DNA from 3 places in the Marinobacter sp. KM021 genome. Region 3 is predicted to be linked to each of the others. Evidence: predicted binding sites of a transcription regulator. Region 3 holds the regulator's gene; each other region holds the start of a gene.
What was found. Region 3 encodes FliA, which starts transcription of late flagellar genes. Its sites were predicted from a motif close to CTAAAGTTTNNNNNNNNNNNGCCGNTAA; they were not measured.
Positions count from the first base shown of each region.

Region 1: RVM24_RS05560 (methyl-accepting chemotaxis protein) is a predicted target of FliA. The motif match lies at 2,328-2,355, and genes of this name have one in related genera.
Region 2: RVM24_RS09870 (methyl-accepting chemotaxis protein) is a predicted target of FliA. The motif match lies at 2,432-2,459, and genes of this name have one in related genera.

Region 1 is NZ_CP136129.1:1,179,852-1,187,778, forward strand. It holds gene RVM24_RS05545 (helix-hairpin-helix domain-containing protein) at 1-142, opposite strand, end outside; gene RVM24_RS05550 (hypothetical protein) at 187-585, opposite strand; gene RVM24_RS05555 (GNAT family N-acetyltransferase) at 745-2,265, opposite strand; gene RVM24_RS05560 (methyl-accepting chemotaxis protein) at 2,487-4,313, shown strand; gene RVM24_RS05565 (hypothetical protein) at 4,352-5,284, opposite strand; gene RVM24_RS05570 (PaaI family thioesterase) at 5,434-5,988, shown strand; gene recQ (DNA helicase RecQ) at 5,979-7,850, opposite strand.
Region 2 is NZ_CP136129.1:2,092,554-2,100,480, forward strand. It holds gene RVM24_RS09860 (OmpA family protein) at 1-251, shown strand, start outside; gene RVM24_RS09865 (Ig-like domain-containing protein) at 267-2,261, shown strand; gene RVM24_RS09870 (methyl-accepting chemotaxis protein) at 2,507-4,063, shown strand; gene RVM24_RS09875 (parallel beta-helix domain-containing protein) at 4,126-7,098, opposite strand; gene RVM24_RS09880 (hypothetical protein) at 7,183-7,927, opposite strand, start outside.
Region 3 is NZ_CP136129.1:650,022-657,948, reverse strand. It holds gene RVM24_RS03125 (protein-glutamate methylesterase/protein-glutamine glutaminase) at 1-1,056, opposite strand, end outside; gene RVM24_RS03120 (chemotaxis protein CheA) at 1,101-3,194, opposite strand; gene RVM24_RS03115 (protein phosphatase CheZ) at 3,215-4,000, opposite strand; gene cheY (chemotaxis response regulator CheY) at 4,021-4,404, opposite strand; gene RVM24_RS03105 (RNA polymerase sigma factor FliA) at 4,564-5,307, opposite strand; gene RVM24_RS03100 (MinD/ParA family protein) at 5,340-6,152, opposite strand; gene flhF (flagellar biosynthesis protein FlhF) at 6,223-7,539, opposite strand; gene flhA (flagellar biosynthesis protein FlhA) at 7,597-7,927, opposite strand, start outside.

The DNA of each region.
Region 1 (7,927 bases), 530 kb from region 3:
GATCCTGAACCTGATGCTGCAGGTGGTCGAACTGCTTCAGGGCATCATTGATGAGTGTTTCAATCTGAGCCGTGGTTTTCTCGAACTCTTTGTTCACTTTTTTGACAATCTTATCAACACTGGGTTTGGCTTTCTTTGCCATAGGGCGTCTCCTTACAGAGGGGGATAGAACGATGGAACGGTGTATCAGGCCAATTGCCTCATTCCGTTGGTCGTATTCGAGCTTCGTCTGGATTTGAGGCTTTGCTTCTTCAGAAGCACTTCACGAATACGGCGTAGCTTGTCCGAAAGAGGGGAGTTATCTCCGGATTCAAGTTGAAAAAAATCAATAGAGTAGAAGAAGTTGCTACAGTGCTTTCTCTTTTCGGTAACCAGTCCGGTAACACCCTCGGCGCGGATCTCTTCAAATGGCATATCCATGATGAGGTCGAGTGTGATGGTGTCGCCGGGCTTGAACAGCTTGTCGGTTTTCATCACGCAGCCGTAGCTGTCTAGCTCATAAAGGCGAGCTTCCACGGTTTCTTTGCGAAACAGGCCGTGGCGTACGCGGAAACGGGCAACAAGATCCGGTAGTTCTTCGTTCATGAAATGCTTTCTCTGCCTCTGAGATCAGCCAGATTATTTGAGCATAAATTAAACAATAGACGGGCTATTTAATTTTGGCAATGCCATCAGCTGTCTACCGTAACCCTTTCATGGAATAGTTCAACATCCGCCCCCCGCAAAGGGGGCCAGATGCGGTCTTTATCTGGTTTTCAATTCGTACAGATCAACACGACGATCTTTCAGATTGGTGACTGAGCCTTCGTTACGTACCAATTTGAGTTTCTCCAGGTCCATATCCGAGAACATGATCATTTCGGTGTTCGGGGTGGTCTCCGCCATCACGGCATCGTGCGGGAATGCGAAGTCAGACGGTGAGAATACGGAGGATTGCGCGTATTGGACGTCCAGGTTCTCTACCTTGGGCAGGTTGCCGACACTGCCGGTAATCACCACATAACACTCGTTTTCGATGGCGCGGGCCTGGGCACAATGGCGAACCCGCAAGTAGCCGTTTTTGGTGTCGGTCCAGAAGGGTACACAGATGATGTCCACATCCTGGCTGGCAGCTACGCGCCCGAGCTCCGGAAATTCGATGTCGTAGCAGATCATAATGGCAACCCGGCCGGCATCTGTATCGAATACCTGGAACTTGCCGCCGCCCTCAATAACCCAGTCGCGGCGTTCATGGGGCGTGATGTGGATCTTGCGTTGCTCGTCCACGCGGCCATCCCGATGGCACAGGTACGACACGTTATAAACCCGGTCGTTCTCGATCAGCGGCATGGAGCCGGTGATAATGTTGATGTTGTAACTGACCGCCATTTCCGACATTTCATTGCGGAACTGCTCGGTAAACCCGGCAAGGAAACGAATGGCGCGGGTCTGGTCCATCTGGTCGGTCAGGCCCATCAGGGGTGCGTTGAAGAATTCCGGGAACAGGGCAAAGTCACTCTTGTAATCAGACAACGCATCCACGAAATACTCAACCTGCTTCAGCACTTCCTCCACTGAGGTGAATTCCCGCATCTGCCATTGCACGGCACCCAGGCGAACCTGGGTTTTCTTCACGTTCAGCACCGAGGAGGGCGGGGTATACAGGATGTTCCGCCATTCCAGCAGGGTGGCATAACCCAGCGACTTTTCATCTTCCGGAAGATACTTGTGCATCAAACGGGTTACCTGAAAATCGTTGGACAGCTGGAAGGTGAGAATCGGATCGTAGATCTCTTTGCGGTCGACGCGATGGATGTACTCTTCCGGCGTGTACTGTTCGGAATACTTGAAGTAATTGGGGATACGTCCCCCGGCGAGAATAGCCCGCAGGTTCATGGAACGGCAAAGTTCCTTGCGGGCTTCATAGAGCCGCCGGCCCAGGCGGTAGCCCCGGTACTCGGGATGAATAAATACATCCAGGCCATAGAGCGAATCGCCATTGGCGTTGTGCCAGATTTTCTCGTTACGGAGGATCAGGTCGTCGTAGGCGTGGGGGTTGCTGAAGCGCTCGTACTTAACGCATACGGTCAACGCAACGGCCACCAGGTGCCCGTTGTCTTCAATACAGATCTGACCGTCCGGGAACTGCTCAACCAACGCCTTGATGGTTTCCTTTGGCCATGCGCCACCGATATCGTCGTAAACCTCGTCCATCAGCTCCTGGAGCTGGCTGTAGTCTTCAAGCGTCAGGTTTCGCAGATTCAGGTGGAGCTCTTCATGGGCCATCTGGTGTATCTCCTTTGGTTTGGCAGCCTTGGTTGCCTGTAAGTCCATTCTAACAAAGAGTTCTAAAGACTTCGCTCAAATTGCCGTTAGTCAATTAATTCACATCTATAATTGATGAGAAGCTGATCGAAACAACCTCAGTCTTATCGGAGGGACTCCCCTTGCAATTCTCATTTTCTCAGAAACTGCTCGTTGCCGTAGGTGCTCTCATCATAATGCTGATGGCTGCGTTGACAGTGGCAACGGATATCAGGCTCAGATCAACGACGGATCGTTATGTTGACGCGCTTATGGCCGACGCGGTAGAGCAGAGTACGTCCAGTATTTCCGATTGGCTCAACACTCGCCTGGACATGGCTGAGGCGACGGCCAGCGCCCTTGAGGGCATCCGCACCGACAATATGGCCCGTACCCTGATGGAAGCAATGACGCGCGGCGGCAATATTATGGATGTCTATGCCGGCACCGAGGACGGCCGGATGCTAATGCGGAGCCCAGAGGTGGAAGCGACACTGCCACCTGACTACGACCCCCGCACCCGCCCCTGGTTCCAGGGAGCCCAGCGGTTAGGGCGTTCATCATTCACTGAGCCCTATCAGGATGCCAGCACTGGCGCGACCATTATCTCCGCCATGGCCCCGATCAAGTCCGGTTTATATAAAGGAGCAGCCGGCATGGATATCGGGCTTGGCACGATTGACCGAATGTTGTCGACGATCACCCTGGCCGATACCGGGTTCGCCGCACTGGTAAACGAGAAAGGCACTGTGCTCTTCTACCCGGACTCAGAGGTGGTCGGAAACAACATTTCGGACATTATCGGTCAGCGGCCCGCTCTTGATGGCAGCCAGCATACATTTGAGATGGACGGCGCCCGCTGGAGTGTCAGTTTTCATCCGATAGCCGATGCCCGGGCTGTGGAGTGGTACCTGGTGACGTTTGTTAACGAGGACCTGATCAACGCTCCGATTGTTGAGGCCCGGGTGGGCGGCCTTGTCATTGCCGCTGTGGGTTTGATAGTTGCCCTGGTGGCGCTGTATTTCGGAATACGATTGCTGATGGTGCCGGTGCGGCGCCTGAACAGTGCGATGTCCAGTATTGCTTCGGGTGACGCAGATCTTACCCGCCGACTGGACGATTCCGCTTCGGACGAGTTTGGCGCACTGGCGCAAAGTTTTAACCGATTTGTGGAGAATATTCAGCAGGTTGTCCGGGAAGTCAAAGAGGGTAGTGATGACCTGGATGAGAATGTGACCGCCTTGCGCAACACCTCCAGTACCAGCCGTTCGAGCGTTGAGAGCCAGCAGAGCGAGATTGACATGATTGCTACGGCCATCAACGAAATGTCTGCTGCTGCCGGGGAGATTGCCCAGAACGCACAGCAAACAGCGGAAGCGGCTGAGAATGCCGATCAGGAGAGTCGCGAGTCGTTGCTGACGGTGACTGCGTCGAGGGATGCGGTGCAAAAGCTTTCCAATGAGGTTAATGCAGCTGCTGAAGTCATCGACACGCTGGGTAAGGATGTGTCGTCCATCACCACGGTGCTGGAGGTTATTCAGGGCATAGCAGAACAGACCAACCTGCTGGCACTGAACGCCGCAATCGAGGCCGCAAGGGCAGGGGAAGCAGGGCGTGGCTTTGCGGTGGTGGCAGACGAAGTACGCAACCTGGCCCAGAGGACCCAGTCTTCCACTGAGGAAATCAATAACATGATCGAGCGTCTGCAGAAAGGCGCCGGCGATGCGGTGGAAGTGATGAAGGCGTCAACGGCGGTGTCTAACGTCAGTATGGAAAAAGCCCAGGACGCCATGGAATCCCTGAACCGGATTGCCGAGGCCATCACCGCCATCAGCCAGATGACGTCTCAGATTGCCACAGCGTCTGAGGAGCAAACCTCGGTTACCGAAGAGCTGAATGCCTCCATCACCCGGATTGCGGACCAGGGCCAGGAAGCAGCCAAAGCCGCCAGTGAAAACGATGTGTACAGCGGGCACATTGAAACCATTGGCAGAACATTGAATGAAAAAGTGACCCGCTTCCGCGTATAGCGGAGGCTGGCCATGGACGGCCAGCGGGTCATAACCATTCAATCAGGTGAGGCAATCTGGCTCAGATAATCGAGCCGGCGACGCAGGTTTTCCAAAGTGTGCCGCCCCACATACATGGATTCCTCGCTGAGGTACGGGTTCTCCAGGGTTATCACTTTGCGCTGCTCAAGTCCAAGCTCTGTCACTGCGCGACCGAACCATCGCTTCAGGTAAACTGCAAAACTGCCATCTTTGATGGCGCGTTCTATTCCCAGCTGTAACCGATGGGCGGCCTCCTGATCATTTGGAGCGACAAAAAGATAGGATGGCATGTGGTAGGCGAACAGAATGTTGGGTTCGATGACCAGATCGTCTGCCCGATTGTGTTCAAGGTCAAACAATACTTCACCAACGCCACGGGCAAAGCATTCAAAACGTTCATTGCGCAGCATACCAAACAGGATTTCATAGCGGGTGTGGGTAACCACCTGCAGGCCGTTGGCCTCGAGAATCGGCGTGTCTGGCCAGTGAGAGCCCTGGCCAATCCGGATTTTTCTTGAAGTCAGGTCATCTATGTTCTGGATGCCCTCGAACTGGGGCAGGTGCTTTGGTAACACCAGACACACCCGAAAGCCCAGCAAGCCGCCGTCTACCGGCAAGGGAATAGGATTGAGAAATTCCTCCCGTTCAGCGGTGGTCGCAACATTGGCAATATCCACCAGCCGGTTATTATTGTTGGCCAACTCTCGCAGTACCCGGCCCTGGCTCAGCTCCTCACTGCGCACGACCGTGAAGTCGCCGTATTCCGACGTTTTGGCCAGTGCCAGTTCCACCAGTGACCGGATGGCCGGGTTATCGTAATTCCGGTACCAAAGAATAAAGGTGCGCTTGTCATCCGGTTCGACCGACATGGCTGGAGCGGGCAAGGACAAACACAGGGCCAGAAGAAACCCCGGTAGATAACGATGAATGAAACGATTTCGTGCAACCAATGCCTTGTTCCTTAAGTGGCGCGCCCCCTAACTGTAGAACAGAATCTGTTACTGAAACCGGATAACTTTCAAAAATACTGTAAAAGATTCTTGAAGCACGCGCGTTCGGCTGTAATGATCCCGAAAAACCATTCTCTGGAGCCCTGAATATGGCACTCATTGATACACTTATCGGCACCGCTGGCCAGTGGGTAACCGCGAGCGACCCGAAAGCCACGCTTCTGCAGCCTGTTGCATGGCTTAAGAAAACCGGCAGCTATGCCACTGTTAACCGCCTGATTGGACTCGCCATTCCCTTTGCACCGCGAAACGGCTTCAGTGTCGAAGAGATGCGCCCCGGTTATGTTCGGGCGAAAATAAAGCTCAAGGGCAACAAGAATCATTTTGGCAGCCTGTACGCCGGTGCCTATTTCCTGGTGGCGGAAATTCCCGGTGGCGTACTGTCGCTGTTTGACTTGGGGCCTGCCTATACGCCGATCCTCAAGGAGATGACCCTCGAGTTCCTGCAGCCGGCCAATTCGGATGTCACGGTAGAGTTTTCACTGGCGCCGGAAGCGGTTGCCGCCATTCTGGCGGACGCCGATGCCACCGGCCGGGCGAAGTTCACCCTGGAAGGCAAGCTGAAAGACAAAGAGGGCAACCACGTGGCCACCTCGCTGGCCCATTACCGGGTGCGCAAGAAGGGTTTCAAGCCTCAGGACTGAGCAATTTCCCGCAGGGTTTGCAGGAAGACCTCGCCATATTTCTCCAGCTTGGCGGCCCCTACGCCGCTGACCTCTGCCAGTTGCTCCAGGGTTTCCGGGCGGCGTTCCAGCATATCGAACAGGGTGGTGTCGTGGAAAATCACGTAAGGCGGCACGCCCTGTTTATCTGCCAGTTCCTTCCGGCACGCCCGTAACGCATCCCAACCGGCCTGGTCGGTAATCTGCTCACGTATTGCCGGGCCCGAGCGTTTACCGGCAGATCTGGACGATGAGGATTTTTTGGCCACCGGGTCTTTGCGTAACTCGATAGCCTGTTCACCCTTCAGCAGCGGGCGGCACTGCTCCGTGAGCTGTAAGGCGCCATAGCCCTCCGGATCTGCCCGCAGGTAGCCGTTGGCAACCAGCTGGCGGAACACCGATTTCCACTCGTTTGCGGATAACTCGGTACCAATACCATAGGTGGAAATGGCCTGGTGTCCAGATTGAAGAATACGTTCGTTCTCGGAGCCGCGCAGCACGTCAATCAGGTAGTTAACGCCAAAGCGCTGCCCGGTACGATACACACAGGACAGCGCCTTTTGCACGGCCACCGTGCCATCCCAGGTCTCAGGGGGGGTGAGGCAGGTATCGCAATTACCACAGGGCTGCTCCAGTTCATCACCAAAATAACGCAACAGTACCTGGCGGCGGCAGCGGGTAACTTCGCAGAGGCCAAGCATGGCATCGAGCTTCTGGCGTTCTACCCGTTTAAACTGGTCGTTGCCCTGCGATGCCTCAAGCATCTGTCTCAACTTAATGACATCCTGCAGGCCGTAAACCATCCAGGCGGTGGACGGCTTGCCGTCCCGGCCAGCCCGGCCGGTTTCCTGGTAATAGGCCTCGAGGCTTTTGGGTAAATCCAGGTGGGCGACAAACCGAACGTCTGGTTTATCAATGCCCATCCCGAAAGCAATGGTCGCCACGATGATAACGCCGTCCTCGCGCAGGAACCGTTCCTGATGGCGTGCCCGGGCTGTGGCATCCAGCCCAGCGTGGTAAGGCAGGGCAGTGTAGCCTTTGTCCGCCAGCATCCTGGCGGTGGCGTCGACTTTGTTGCGGGACAGGCAATAGACAATCCCGCAATCACCTTCATGTTCTGCTTTAATAAAATCCAACAACTGCTTGTTTGCATTTGTTTTTGGAGTGATACGATACTGAATATTTGGGCGATCAAAACCGCTGACAAAGTGCCGGGCAGTGGTCAGGGACAGGCGCTCGGCAATCTCTTTACGGGTTCGCTCATCCGCCGTTGCCGTCAGGGCTATCCGTGGGATACCCGGGAACTCCTGGGCGAGCATGCTTAACTGAAGGTAGTCGGAACGGAAGTCATGGCCCCACTGGGATACACAGTGGGCTTCGTCAATGGCAAATAACGATAACGACGCGTTGTGCAGCAGGTCGATGGTGCGCGGCTGTATCAGCCTTTCCGGTGCGCAGTAGAGCAAATCAAGCTCGCCGGTCATCAATGCGTATTCGGTTGCTCGGGCCTGCTCATAATCCATGGTGGAGTTGAGGAATGCCGCTCTCACACCGAGTTCCCGCAACGCAGCCACCTGATCCTGCATCAGCGCGATCAGGGGCGAAATAACAATGGCCGTGCCGGGGCGGACCAGCGCGGGCACCTGGTAACAGAGCGATTTACCACCGCCGGTGGGCATCAGAACCAGGGCATCGCCACCATTTACAACTTCCTGAACAATCTCTCCCTGTAGCAGGCGGAAACTCTCGTACCCGAAAACCTCATGCAGTACCTGCTCCGGGCTGCGGTTAGCGGAGGAAGGCGGTTCGCGGGTCAGTTGCTCGAAGTCCTGGTCCGGATACATGGTGGTTGTCAGCCTTTGGGCGGGTGAAGTTCGGGGCGAAATGATACCAGATACTGCCGCTGGAGTGGTCAATACAC
Region 2 (7,927 bases), 1.4 Mb from region 3:
CGATCTTGTTGGAAGGCCACACCGACAGCACCGGTTCCGCCAGCTACAACCAGCGGCTGTCCAAGAGCCGCGCCGATGCGGTGATGAAGGTGCTGATCAACGAATTCGGCATTATGCGCAACCGGATTACCACATCGGGTATGGGCGAATCCCAACCCGTTGCTTCGAACGACACACCGGAAGGTCGTGCACAGAACCGCCGAGTGGAGGCCGTTGTCTCCGGCGAGCACACCGAAATCATGAAGAAATAAGCAGAGGACGCGATCATGACGATTACAAAACGCACTTTGACAGCATTGGGTATTGCCTCTTCACTGGCCTTGGCAGGCTGCGGCGGCAGTGGTGAAGGCCCGGGTGATCCGAGAGTCTCCGTACCTCAGGACCCGACGCGGGACCAGACTGAGCAGGCGCAGTTCTGCGCATCCTCAAGCAGCACTTTTGCGGTGACGGAATTCGTACCGGCAGATGGCGCAAGCGATGTGGCGCTGAACAGCAACGTGCGAATCACCTTTAACGCCAATGTTGACCCAGCCAGCGTGGCGGCCCACGTTCGCTTGCTGAACGGCGTCAATCAGGTGGCGCTTGAAGAGGGCAGCCCCCGGGTGATGGGCAAGTCTGTGGTGTTGAACCCACAGGGCAATCTGAGCGCCAATACCGAGCACACCATTGAAGCTTTGTCTGGCCTGCAAGCCGATTGCCCGGATAACGACACCGCCAAAACCCTGGGCACCAAAAATGCCGCCAGCTTTACCACCGGCGACGTTACTCAAGAAGACACCACCAGCCCGACCGTGGCGGCTTCCAGCCCACAGAATGGCGAAACCATGGCGTCGCCTGATACTCGCATTTTCATGGAGTTCAGTGAGCCGGTTGACCCTACTACCGTTAATGAGGAGACCTTTGTTGTTCAGGAACTGGACGATAACGGCAATGTTGTAGGCGTGGTCTCCGGCGCCATTGGTGTGGTTGGCAACTCCGTTGAGTTTACGCCTGATCAGAACCTGGCTGGGCAAACCTACTATCGCGTCATTACCACCAACGGCATTACCGATCTTGCCGGCAATGGTGCGGAATCGACGGATTCGGTTGTGTTCCGAACCGGTGGGCTCGTGCTGGCCCTGAATGAAGGCGTGATCAACCAGATCCCGCTGCTGGGCGCGGCCCTGAATGAACTGGGCGGAACCCTGCTGGACCCGCTGGCGTTCGGCGATTCGGAGGACGGCCTTAACAGTCTGGATAACGCACTCATTCTGAAGCTCCCGCTGATTGATGGCCTGTCTGAAATTCTGAACGGCGGCATCCAGCTTGGCGGAATGTCGACCACGAACGTGGATGGCGTTGATTTTCTGAACTTCCTGACGGGGGTGGTCGCGGTTTGTGATCCGAAATCGGTAAACAACGGAGAGCCCGGCGTTAACTGCACCCTGGCACTGGATCTGGGCTTGGGCCAAAGCCAGATCACTGCTCTGGCGGACGCCTTCACTGGAGGCAACCCGGAACAGGTTCCGGACCTGCTGCTGGGGCTGTTTGAGGGCCTGGCATCTGGCGATCTAAGCACGGTTCCGCCGGAGCTGGCTGATCTGTTCGAAGAGAACGACCGTGGTTTGCTGCAGCTTCGCCTGGTGGATGACAACGGCCTGCCGTTGCCAGAACCTCTGGAAGACGGCCTGCTGACTGTTCTGGATGCCGTTGCACAAATCCCGGTGTTGGGCGAACTGACCAACCAACAGGATGCCAAGGCACTGGCCGATATTGGCCTGCTGCAGGGCTCCCTGGTGAGGGTTGACCTTGGCGGCCTGGCTTCCATCACCGTTCTGGACGGCTTCGAAACCTTCGTTGGCCCCAACGGTGTTCTGAATCTGGGCGGCGCCCTGTTCGACACCTTGCTGGCGCTCGCCCCTGAAGAGGGCGGCAATGGCGGCATGCCGAGCCCTGAAGACCTGCCCCTGATTGGTCAGTTGATCGGCCTGCTGGATGCCGGCGGCTTCCCGGACGGTGGAGAGTTTGGGCTGACAGATGAGTTCATCGAAAGACTGCAAAACCTGTTCGAGATGGACACACCCTTTGAGCCGGAAGACCTGCCCCTGCTGGGTGACCTCCTCACCCTGCTGGACCCGGCAAACTTTGGCGAAAGTGACTTGCCGGTGATTGGCGACCTGATCGAGGAACTGATGACTCTGGGCGACCTGTTCGACCCAAGCAACCTGACCGAACTACCCGAAACCTTCGCAGGCCTGTTCGGCAACCTCTTCAACTTCTAATCCCACCTTTGGGGTCAGACCCCCGGACATTTGGCACCATCAAATGTCTTGGGGTCTGACCCCGCTGTTTGTTTTTAATGTCTTGGGGTCTGACCCCATTGTTTGTTTTTCAAGCAAACCCTCCGATTTCTTTCTATAACTGTACTTGAACACTTCCTTACAATTTGCTCCTAGAGAAAATGGGGGCCGCGCCGATAGTGTTAACCGGAATTACATATAACAATATTGCGCTTTACGGAGTGCCCATGAGAAAAAACCTGCCCGTCACCAACAATGAACGTACCTTTTCCCCCAACCAGAAGTTGATTTCTTCCACCGACCTGAAAGGCAAGATCCGGCACTGTAATAAAGCGTTCGTTGACGTCAGTGGCTTCAACCGTGAAGAGCTGATTGGCCAGCCCCACAATATTGTTCGCCACCCAGATATGCCGCCGGAGGCCTACGCGGAGATGTGGGGGTGCCTGAAGTCTGGTAAGCCCTGGATGGGATTGGTGAAGAATCGATGCAAAAACGGCGATTTTTACTGGGTGAGCGCTTACGTCACACCAGTGACCGAAAACGGGGAGATCATCGGGTACGAGTCGGTTCGCTCCTGCCCTGCTCGGGAAGATGTGGCCCGGGCCGAAAAACTGTACGCCAGCATTCGGGCGGGTAAGCCGGCGCTGAAACTTCGGGGCTATGCATCCGCTATTCCGCATATCCTTGTCGGCACTGCGCTGGTTGCGGCAGCCCTTCTTTATGGTGCTGGGCAGGTTGCCGGGGCGGCAAGCTTACTGGCATTCGTCTTTGTTGGGCGGCATGTCTGGGCAACGGTGTCGCAATCGAATCTGATCACCTCCGTAATGGAACAGATGGGCAAGACCTTCACCAGCGATCTGGCAGCACGGAGTTACACCGATGAAAAGCTTGGCCTTGGCCGGCTGAAAGTGGCTGTGATGGCGCAGAAGGCGCACCTGGACGCAGTGCTAACCCGGCTTGAAGATTCATCTGCGGCGATGAGGTCGCACACCACGCGGGACCTCGAGATTGCCTACGACACCCAGCAAACCATGCAAAAACAGCAGCAGGAAACCGAACAGGTGGCGGCTGCCATTCATGAGATGTCGGTGACCATCGGTGAGGTTTCACAGAACGTGCAACTAACGGCCGACAAGGCGGACAACGCCCGCCAGGCGTCTGATCAGGGTGTTGCCACCATCAACTCTACCCGGGCCGCCATCGAGAATTTGAAGCAGACCGTACACAACATCGGCCAATCGGTTAACGATCTGGCCCAGCAAACCCACCGGATTGCCTCTGCCGCGAAAATTATCGAAGACATCGCCGAACAGACCAACCTGCTTGCCCTGAATGCCGCCATTGAAGCAGCACGGGCTGGTGAACACGGCCGGGGCTTTGCGGTGGTGGCCGATGAAGTGCGCAACCTGGCCCGCCGAACCCGGGAATCGACCAAGGAGATTCATGGTGTGGTTTCCGAACTCATTGGCAAATCCGAGCAATCGGTGCAGGTCGCCGAAACCGGCGTGACAGCCGCTGATAATGGCCTGGAAAAGATGCTCGAAGCCCAGGCAAGCCTGTCAGACATAGCCGAGTATGTGGTCACTATCGCTGAAATGGCCCTGCAGATGGCTACCGCCGTTGAAGAGCAGGCGCAGGTGTCTGATCAGATCAACGAACAGGTGGAACGCATCTCAAATATGGCGGAACAGAACCTGGTCAAGGGCGAGGAATCCACCCAAAGCGTGCGCGAGATGGGCGACATCGCTAAAGACCTGCACGAGCTGGTCGTCCGCTTCAAATAAAAGTTGGGGTCAGACCCCAGGACATTTGAGGGTGCGAAATGTCCGGGGGTCTGACCCCAATTTCAGGGGGTGATGGTCTGGAAGATGCCGGAGCCGCCGCAGGCTTCGGCGTTGTCGTAACCGGAATCGACGACCTGGCCAATCCAGTAGTTCAGCAGCTCGACGGCCTCGGTGTGGCTGACGCTCTTGGCGATGGGCGGCATTTTGCGCTGGGGGTCGCTGGCGTCTTCCACTCGGCAGGAGACGATGGAGCGCCCTGGATCACCTGGTACGACGACATGTTGCCGGCCACAGGAGCCGCCGCCGGTGGCGGTGGGTTTCTTGCAGATGCCGTAGCCGGCGTCGATCTTGCGGTAGTGGTCCAGGTAGTAGCCGGTATTAGAGGCCGCGCCTTTGTCGTTGTGGCAGTGCTGGCAATTCACTTCCAGATAGGCCCGCAGGCGTGCTTCCACGTCTTCATCTGAACCACTGGCGGCGCCGCTGTCGCCGGGTACGTTCCAATGGGGCAAGCGTTCGATGTTGGTGGCCACGCCGCGACCATCGATCTGCAGGGGCGGTACGTTGGCGAGCAAGCCCTGGTCCTTCCAGTACTGCAATTGGTTCACCCGGGGGAAGCCGCCCTGCCCTGCGGTGCCCATGAAATCCGATTCCGGTCGATAAGCCCGGTTCAGGTTGCGGGGTTTGGGGCCGATGGGGGCAGCGCCAGCTTCCAGGTCGTCATTGGAATGACAGGTAATGCACTGGTTCTGGTTCGGAATGGCGTAGCTGTCGGTGGACCCGGCCAGCAGTTTGCCAGTGTGCTGGTCTTGATAGTGCCAGCTCACGCTGCGGGTTTCGCCACCGGGGACCAGCTTCGCTACTTTCTGGCCATTGGCATCCGCTGTCCAGCTATAGGTGGGGCCACTCCACACCGCCTTGCCACTCTGGGAGGTGCGCTTGATTAACAGGCGGGTTTCCACCAGTTCCTCTGTACCCTTACTTTCGTCGGTGAAGGCGAAGGTTTTGGCGATCACGGTGCCAGTGGGGAAGTGAATGGTGCCGTTCAGGTTACCGCCGTTCTGGCCATCCACATACAACGCTTTGGTGCCGGGCGGGATGAATGCGACCCGGTACTTGGTGGCGTAGTCTGAGAACAGCTTGGAATTGAGGACAAACGGCACACCGCCTTCGTGGGGCATGCTCCGGGGATCCTGCGCGTCTGCAAACAGGTTGTACTGGTCCAGTCTGGGGCAATCCACGGCCAGGGCGTCGCGGTTGATCTGGCCGTTGGCCACCGGCGCTTCACACAACTGGTTAATAAATTCTTCAGAAGGTGCCGGATCTATGCCTCCGCTGCGCTCAAACGGGGGAATGGTCACCCTGGGCAGGCTGGCCAGGGTACGGCCGAAGCGGGCATGGCAGTCGTGTACGCTCATATCCGAATCGGCAAAGAATTCAGTCGGGCCGGTGAGGATGTCGCTCAGGCTCTGCCAGGAGAGCAGGGATGGGTCTGGGTCCATTGCCGCAAATAACAGCTCCAGGCCGCGGGTGCCGTGGAAGTTCATGTAGGCAAGGCTGTCGCTGGAAAACTCGTTGCTGTGAATACAGGCGCCCCATTCCGGCAGTTTACGGTCGCCCTGGTTGTCAAATTTGTAGGCGTTGTACAGGCACTCAGGATTGGGGTGCTCGTTGGTATGAATCGGCTTGCCATTGGCTTTTTTCGGCACTGGCTGGCCGTTGGCATCCACCGGGTAGGGGCAATCGGCATCCAGCTCATCCAACAGTCCGTCCCAGACAATATGGGCACCTTTTCCCGGCCGATTGAGGTTCTTGATGCCAATCAGTGTCGGCAGCACGGTTTCCACCTCGCCCTCCACCAGCACTTTTTCCAGATTGGGCGGCGGCAGATCGTAGCCGGAGTTCTTCATTACGTTGTTGTGAATGTGCAGGCCTTCGGTGTACGGGTCCAGCTTTTTGTCTGAGGTTTTGCCCTTGCCGTCGATCAGCTCGTAGCTGGTGTAGATGATCGCTGCGGTGCTGTTGTCTTCGAAGAGGTTGTTGTATATCTCGATGTTGTCGTAACCCAGGGTAATGAACCCGGTGCCCCGGGGCACGGCAGAGACGATGCCGCTGGGGGCAAAGTTGTAGGTGTTGTTGTTACGGGAGATGTTGTTCAGCATCACCGAGGTGTCGCCGTACTGGGTGATGTTTTCCAGGTCGTAGATCAGGAAACCGCCGGTGTTGCATTCCGCCAGGTTGTTGTCGTATTCCCCGCCCTGCACGTTTTCGATCTCAAAACCCATGACGTTATAGGCGGCGCGGCTGTTGCGGATGATGGCGTTATTGGTCTGGCCAACGTAGATACCGGCATCCGAGGCGCCGATGGATTCTGAGTTATCCACCAGAATGTTTTCCGACTCCACGGGGTAGATACCGTAACGGCCGCTGGAGGCACTGGGTACGTAATCCGGCGTCGGGTCGCCCTCGTTGAATGGGGGGCTGGTGCATTCCACGTGCAGCCGGCTGGCGACGTTATCCCTGGTGATGGGCTCACCGCCACCGGACCAGATGGCCCGCACGTTCAGCAGGGTGCCCCACTTGACACCCTTCAGCTTGAAGGCATCGCCCGGGGAATCCAGGATGGTGAGGTCCTTCACGGTAATGCCCCTTACATTCAACGCTTCCAGACCGGTCACGTTGTCGCTATTGCGGAAATTCAGCACGGTCTCATCCTTGCCGCAACCGCGAATCTCCACGTCTTCCGTGGCCTGAATCAGCAGGCCGTGGTACAGGTCATAATAGCCGCAGCCGAATTCCAGGCTATCGCCAGGGCGCAGCTGAATCATCGCCGCCACCATGTCTTCCGTGGCCTGCTCACCGGGCGTCACTTTGAATACCCGGCCTTCACTGAATCTGGGCGGTTGCTCCGTTTCCTGGCCCGGCCGGTTGGCATCGGCCCGGTCATTACCCGATGAACCGCCAAAACAACCGGACAACAGCAGCACTGCGCTGATCCCCAGCACCGCAAAACCTGACATTCTCAGTCTCTGTATCATGGCAATTATCCTTCTTCTTATATTTTTGGGGTCAGACCCCAAGACATTTGGTGGTGCGAAATGTCCGGGGGTCTGACCCCAATTTCATAGCGGGGCGTTTTCGATGCGTTCCCACATGCGCAGGTAGGCTTCGGCCGAGGTGAAGAGTTGGTTGACGGCGTCGTCGATCAGCTCTTTCGGGCGATCACTATGAAGCATCATGTCGGCGATCTGGTCCGGGTAGAGGCCGTAGTGGGCCACGCCGCGGCCGTCGTAGAGGCCGAATTCCCGGTCGCCGGTTTTCTGTTTGTGGAAGATCACTCGGCCATCCACGGAGGTGAACGGGTACAGCCTGGCCTCGTCTTCGGCGCTGCCGGGGTTGTTGGCCAGCTGGGCGATGCCGTTTACATCAGAGGCGAAGCCGGCGCCGCCGAAAGGCCCGACTTTCTGGTCATCCGGGCGGGGGCGGTTGCCATCCTGCACCAGTCTGTCGACCCAGTTTTCGCGCACGCCACCGAAGGAGGCGGTGATGCCACCCTGGGCGGCGATGCGATCACGCAGGGCTTCGGTGCCACCCCAGCCGCCGTGGCTGTTGATCACCGGGTAACCGAGTTTTTCGGTGATGTCGAGGATGCGAGCGGCGGCCTTGCGGCTGATATGGTCGGTTTCGATCATCATCTTGCGACGCACCAGTTCCTGGATCAGGAAGTCGCCCAGGTCTGTCAGGCCGCGGCGGTTACACAGGTGCCCGGTGCCCTGGCGGGGGTCCAGGGCTTTGAGCTCTTCCGGTGTTTCCGGGAAACGGTCGCCCAGGTAGTCGATCTGGAACAGCAGCTGGTCCAGGATGCCA
Region 3 (7,927 bases):
CTCATCCTGGGACCAGACCACTGAGCCAGACTGCTTCATCATCCGGCAGCCTTCCTTACCGTCTGCTCCCATTCCCGTCAGGATGACGCCCAGGGTTTTCCCCGGGAAGCTTCGGGCAAGAGAACCGAAAGTGACATCCACACAGGGTTTGTAATTCAGCCGTTCGTCACCCGGCAGGATCCTGACTCTCGCCTGACCGCCACGATTTTCGATCATCATCTGCTTGCCGCCAGGCGCCAACAAGGCATGGCCAGGCTTCAGGATATCGCCATCTTCGGCCTGCTTGACCTGAATACGGCAAAGTTTGTTCAGGCGCTCGGCAAAAGCCGGGGTAAAGCTGGCAGGCATGTGCTGAACCAGCACAATGGGAGCCGGGAAAGAGGCCGGCAGCGCGGTCAAGACCTTCTGTAACGCAACCGGTCCTCCCGTGGAAGTGCCAATTGCAACCAAGCTGTAATGTCTTGGTGCGGCTTTCCGGGAGGGCCGTCTTGGAGTTTCCGGCTCGCGGGTCGGCTCTGGCTGGACTGGAGCCGGGGCTGAGCGGTCGCGGGTTACCGGTCTGGCGGGCCGCTCTGGAGGCTGCGGGGCAGCCGGGCGCGTAACCCCGGGACGCGGAGCTGCCGGGCGTGCAGCCGGGGCCGCAGAACGACCGCTGGGCTTGCTGCCGGCCACGTCAAGAATCCGATCGATGAGGATTTTCTGAAGTTGGCTGGTATCCCGGGCAATTTCCTCGAAGTTCTTGGGCAGGAAGTCCACTGCCCCGGCTTCCAGGGCATCCAGAGTAACCCGCGCACCCTCATACGTCAGAGATGAGAACATCAACACCGGGGTCGGGTGCTTTTTCATGATTTCACGAACCGCCGAAATACCATCCATCACGGGCATTTCGTAGTCCATGGTAATCACATCAGGGCGCAGCTTTTCGGCCAGCTCCACCCCTTCACGGCCATTGGTTGCCGCACCAACAACCTCAATTTGCCCCGAGGCCGTGAGGATTTCCGTCAGCCGTTTGCGAAAGAACCCTGAATCATCAACGACCAGGACAGAAACTGTCATCCATTTCTCCTAAACAATCCTGCATGTTATCTGCCCCGGTACCGCTAACCGTAATGTTGAAGAAGGCTGGGTACGTCAATAATCAGGGCAATGCGGCCGTCACCGGTGATGGTGGCCCCGGCCATACCGGGCGTACCCTGTAACGCCCGCCCCAGGGGCTTGATCACCACCTCTTCCTGGCCGATCAGCTGGTCCACCACGAACCCGACCTGCTTTGTACCCATGGCCACAATCACCACATGGGCGTTTTCCGGCTCTTTCTGACCAGCCGCGCCATGTACCAGCCAGCGCTTGATGTGGAACAGCGGGAATACCTTGTCACGCACCACAATGCATTCCCGGCCATCGACGATGTTCGTTTTCGACAGATCCAGATGGAAAATTTCAACCACGTTCACCAGGGGCAAGGCGAAAGACTGATCGCCCAGCATGATCATCAGCGTAGGCATGATCGCCAGGGTGAGCGGCACCTTGATAATAATGCTGGTGCCCTTGCCCTGTTCAGACACGATGTTGATCTGGCCGTTAAGTTGGCCGATCTTGGTTTTCACCACGTCCATGCCCACGCCTCGGCCAGAAACATCGGATATCTGTTCCTTGGTCGAGAAACCGGCGGCAAAAATCAGGTTAAAACACTCGTTATCGGTCAGTCGATCTGCGGCGTCCTGGTCGTACAGTCCTTTCTCCACCGCTTTTCGGCGCAGAACATCAGGGTTCATACCCGCGCCATCGTCAGAGATGGAAAGCAGGATATGATCCCCCTCCTGTTCCGCAGACAGGGTCACAGTGCCTGCACGGGGCTTACCGGCCTTTTCCCGCACCTCTGGCATTTCAATGCCATGATCAACGGAGTTTCTGACCAGGTGAACCAGCGGGTCGGACAGCGCTTCGACCAGGTTCTTGTCCAGGTCGGTTTCTTCCCCGTGCATCACCAGGTTGATTTCTTTCTTCAGCCCTCGGGCCAGGTCTCGTACCACCCGTGGGAAGCGCCCGAATACCTTTTTGATCGGTTGCATGCGGGTCTGCATGACCGCCGCCTGCAAATCGGTGGTCACCACGTCGAGGTTGGCGACCGCCTTGTGCATATGTTCATCTTCGCTCTCGGAGCCCAGGCGCTGCAGGCGATTACGGACCAGTACCAGCTCACCCACCATATTCATGATGTCGTCAAGGCGCTTGGTATCCACCCGCACGGTGGTCTCGGCTGCGGGCGCCGCATCTCTTGCCGGGGCGGAGGGGGCTGCCGGCTTGGCTTCCTGCCTGGCGGGTTCCGGTTGTTTTGGTTCCGGCTTCTTTGGCTCAGGCTTGGCCGCAGGCTCAGGTTTGGTCTCCGCTGCGGGGGCCGCACCAGGGCTCTTGCCTTTGCCATGCAGCTCATCCAGCAGGTTTTCAAACTCGTCATCGGTGATCAGATCATCACCAGTGGATGATTTTTCCGGCTCTTCTGGTTCCGGCTCCGGCGGGGTGTCGTTTTCAACAACCGGGGGGCCAGCAAACTGGCCTTTACCATGCAACTGGTCCAGCAGGGCTTCAAATTCGTCGTCGGTGATCTCGTCGCCGTCTGACCCGGCGTCGTTGGCGGAGGTGTTTTCCGGTGCGGCCGCCGGCTGTTGCTCTGCACCTTTTTCATCGGCCAGGGCATCCAGCAGTTGCTCAAACTCTTCGTCGGTAATATCGCCGGAATCATTGCCCGCACCGGCGGCAGGTTCGGGTTCTGGCGTTGCCGGTGCCGGCGCTGCCGTGTCGCCTTCCGGCTTGGCAAGTTCATCCAGCGCAGCGATCAATTCGTCCGGAGCCGGAGTCGGCTCTTCACGGTTACGAACCTGATCAAACATGGCGTTGACGTGGTCCAGAGCTTCCAGCACCACGTCCATCAATTCGGAGGTGACCTTGCGCTTGTGGTTGCGGAGGATATCGAACACATTTTCCGCAGAGTGACAGCAGTTGACCAGCGCTTCGAGCTGCAGGAACCCGGCACCGCCCTTGACCGTGTGGAAACCACGGAAGATGGCGTTGAGCAGGTTGCTGTCATCCGGATGCTGCTCAAGATCTACCAGCTGCTCGGACAGCTTTTCGAGAATCTCGCCGGCTTCAACCAGGAAGTCCTGCAGGATCTCTTCGTCGGCATCAAACGCCATGCGTCACCCTCTATAATCGTTCAGAAACCGAGACTGGATAACAGGTCATCAACGTCGTCCTGCCCCGAAACTACATCATCACGCTCCTCAGCCTTGATCTGAGGCCCTACCCCTTTTTCGGCCGATTCTTCTTTTTCTTCAATCTGGTGCACGGTGCCGGTGAGCTGGTCCACGTGGCTGGCCATCACCACCAGGCCAAGCAGGTTCTCTTCGACTTCTTTCACAAGAGCCGTTACTTTCTGGATAACCTGCCCGGTAAGATCCTGGAAGTCCTGGGCCAGAAGGATTTCTGACAGGTTGCTGTACAGGGTATCGGAATCTGTGGCCAGGCCCGCAAAGAAGCGATCAATGCGGCCGTACAGCTCCCGGAATTCTGCCGGCTCCATTTCCCGACGGCGCAACCGCTGCCATTCGTCTCGCAGGGCGGTCGCTTCGTCGCGCATGGTATGCGCCACCGGCATGCTTTCTTCGACCAGGTCCATGGTGCGATTGGCCGCCTGGCTGGTCATCTGGACAACGTAGGCCAGCCGATCCGAGGCATCGGACATCTTGGACAAGGCTTCTTTCTGCTCGGCACTGCGGGCGTCTATCTGAAAATTTCGGATAGCCTCGTGCAGGCTCCGGGTCAACCGCCCCACTTCCCGATAGAGGCTCTGGTCGCGAACTTCACTAAGCTCGTTGATCACCGACATCGCACGGGCGTAATCGCCGGAACTGATGCATTCGGCCAGTTCGGAGCTTTGCTGCTGGAGCTTTTCGGTTACCTCCGGGTCGAGGCCCTGATGGTTCTCGTTCTTGTCAGTCATGACAGCCATCCGACCTCTGGTTACTGGATTCGCTCGAAGATCTTCTCAATCTTTTCCTTGAGAACGGCAGCGGTAAACGGTTTGACGACGTACCCGTTAACGCCGGCCTGCGCCGCCGCCACAATCTGGTCACGCTTGGCCTCCGCGGTTACCATCAGCACCGGCAGGTTCTTCAGGTTCTCGTCTGCCCGCACCGCCTTGAGCAGATCAAAACCCGACATGCCAGGCATGTTCCAGTCGGTCACCAGGAAGTCGTACTTGCCGCTCCTGAGCATGGGCAATGCAGTGTTGCCATCGTCCGCTTCATCCGTATTGGTGAAGCCAAGATCGCGCAGCAGATTCTTGATGATTCGCCGCATTGTGGAAAAGTCATCCACAATGAGAATTTTCATGTTTTTGTCCAATGGGACCTCCAGTCAGTAACACCCGGATTTCATTAAGCCTTTTGAAAGTCTAGCAGGCCGCTGCTTTAACCGCTTATTGTGTGGTGTTTGGCCGCGTTGTAAAGCGCCGGTTACCAAAATCTACACAGTTACGCGCCGCGCGGTCAGCGCCGGCCCGGTTTATTCTGGCTCGTCTTCCCGCCAATCGGACAACCGCCCCCTGAGACGAAGGGCCGCCTGGCTATGAATCTGGCTGACCCGGCTCTCGCTGACGCCCAGCACCGCGCCGATTTCCTTCAGGTTGAGCTCTTCCTGGTAGTAGAGGCTCAACACCAGCTTTTCTCGCTCAGGAAGCTCTTCGATTGCCTCTGCCAGGCTTTTCTGGAATGCATTTGATGCAATGCCATCCAGGGGATTATCGCTGGCCTCTGTTTCTTCTATCGGCAGCTCTCCGGATTCATTGAGCTCATCAAGGCTAAAAAGTCGGCCACTGTTGGCGTCTGCCAGGGACGCATGATATTCCGACAGGTCAATGCCCAGCTCTTCGGCAACATCGACATCCTGGGCCTCGCGCCCGGTGCGGTCTTCAACCGTTTTGATGGCTGCCGCGATACGGCGGGCATTGCGGTGAACGGAGCGGGGAACCCAGTCGCCCTTGCGGATTTCATCCACCATGGCACCGCGGATACGAATGCCTGCGTAGGTTTCAAAGGTGGCACCCTTGCCGGTGGAATAGCGTTGTGCAGCTTCCAGCAGGCCAATCATGCCGGCCTGCATGAGGTCTTCAAGCTGAACCGAGGCCGGCAAACGGGCCATCAGATGAAGGGCGATTTTCTTGACCAGCGGCGCATGCTCCTCAATCAGCTGAGAGGGGCCTTTTGCGCCAGCCTGATGGTAGATTCCCAGGTTTTTCGCCAATGTCATGTATCCGGTTTTCTTATAGGACTGGATTCAGATCAGACTTCGACGAGCCGCTCCACGAAAAACTCCAGATGCCCTCTTGGCGATGATGGCAGCGGCCAGCTGTCCACTTTCTCTGCCAGGGCACGGATCGCCAGCGACGCCTTAGCCCGTGGATAGGCATCCAGAACGGCCCGCTGCCGCTGAACGGCTTTTTTGACGGCTTCGTCGTAAGGCACGATACCTACATATTGTAGTGCTACATCAAGGAAACGCTCGGTGACACGGGTCAGTTTTTCATACAGATGCCGGCCTTCCTGCTCATTTCGCACCTGATTCGCCAGAATACGGAAACGGTTGGTGCCGTAGTCGCGATTCATCAGTTTGATCAGGGCATAGGCATCGGTAATGGAGGTAGGCTCATCGCACACCACCAGCAGCAATTCCTGGGAGGCCCGCAGGAAACTGACGACCGACTCGGAAATACCGGCTGCTGTGTCAACAATCAGCACATCAATCTGGTCACCCAGCTCGCTGAAGGCGTTGATCAGCCCTGCATGTTCCATCGGGCTCAACTGGGTCATACGCTGGGTGCCGGACGATGCGGGGACAATCTTGATACCACCCGGGCCGTTGACCAGAACGTCCTTGAGGTCGCACTCGCCACTGAGCACATCCTGCAGATTGCGATTGGCGGTAATGCCCAACAGCACGTCGATATTGGCAAGGCCAAGGTCTGCATCCAGCAACACCACCCGCCGGCCTTTCTGGGCCAGCGCGATACCGAGGTTGACGGACACATTACTCTTGCCGACACCGCCCTTGCCGCCGGTAACCGCAATCACCTGAACCGGATGTGGTCTGCTCATACTGTTATCAGTCTCTTACTGCGTTCTTGTGTGGGCACAAACGGCAGCGCACCGGCTGTACCACCGGGCCTCAGGCCCCTTCTGCAACGGCCTGGCCGTGCTGCATTGTTTTCAGGCGTTCTACGCCCAACCGCACCAGAGGAATGGCCTCTGCCCGGTGCAGGTCTTCGGGAATCTTCTGGCCATCGGTATACCATGCCACTGGCAGGCCGGTTTCCATGACAAAGCCCAAAGACTCACCCAGTGTCAGCGCTTCGTCAATTTTGGTCATCACGCAGCCTGCAAGGTTTGCCATCTTATAGCAATGCCACACGGATTTCATGATGCGCGGCTGGCTGGTGGCAGACACGACCAGATGGGTACGGATATTGTGATCGCTCCGGGCCAACTCCGCCAGCTGTTCCTGATAACCGCGATCCGAGCTGGTCAGCCCGGCAGTATCAATCAGAACCAGGTGCCGGTCTGACAATTCGTCCAGAATGTCATCCAGGGAATGACTCTCGTCCACAACCCGGACCGGAACATTGAGGATACGGCCAAACACAAACAGCTGTTCATGGGCTGCCACCCGGTAGCGATCGGTGGTGACCAAAGCCAGGGAATCCGGCCCGTGCTCCAGTACATATTGGGCTGCCAGCTTGCCAATGGTGGTGGTCTTCCCAGACCCGGTTGGCCCCACCAGCGCATAGACGCCGCCGGCCTCAAGCCAGTGTTCCCGAGCGGTACGTACGCCGGTGGCCAGCATCTTCAGGGATTGCTTCCAACCGTCTTCCAACCTGCCGGCGCGATGCTGACGGGACAGAGAGGTTGCCAGCTCCGCGCCCAGGCCAAATTCCTGCAGCCGCTCTGCAAGCCTCTGCTGAACCGCATTGGATGCCGCGACTGCAGGCTTCTCGGGTACCGAGGTACGGCCGCTGACCATCTCTCTCAGGGAGTTGATTTCCGCTCTCATGCTCGCCAACTCATCCGAGTAGCCCGCCTCTGGTCGGCCACCCGCATTGCCCACCGAGGTCGATCCACCAGCCAACTCACCTGACCAGTCGGCAGCCGGCCGATCATCAGCCAGTGCACGATCATATTCCGCGCCGACACCCGCCCGCTTCTCCCGCACTTCGCGAATGCGACTGCGCGATCGGTTCAACTCTTCTTCCAACCGACGATGCTGGTCTGCCTGCAGCTCCGCCAGGCGCGAGCCGTTGGTGGCCTGTGCCGCTTTCTCGCCAAGGCGCTGGCGTGCCATATTTTCGTCATAGTCCAGGGCCGTCACAATTTCGACGCCTCCGTCCACCCGGCGATTGGACAAAATAACGGCATCCGGCCCCATCTCATGACTGACCTGTTTCAGGGCTTCGGCCATGGTCTTTGCAAAAAACCGTTGTACTTTCATAACGCTTCATCCTCCACCGGCGTGCCCGAATCGGGTGTTCGCCTTGCCCTGCCGGCCTTACTGGCCAACAGAGGCGACTATCGTGATCTGTTTGTTATCCGGAATTTCCTGGTACGAGAGCACATGCAAACGCTCTACCCCATAACTGGCAAACTTTGCCAGCACTGGCCGCAAGGGCCCGGAAACCAGAAGAATCGCCGGCTTGCCCAGCATTTCCTGGCGCTGAACACTGTCCTGAAGAGACCGCTGCAGCTTTTCCACCATGTTGGGCTCAAGCACCAGGCCAATATCTTCCTGTCCGCCGGATTGTTGACTCTGCTGAACAGACTTAAGCAATAACTGTTCCAGATCGGGATCCAGAGTGATCACCGGAATCTCGGCATCGTTG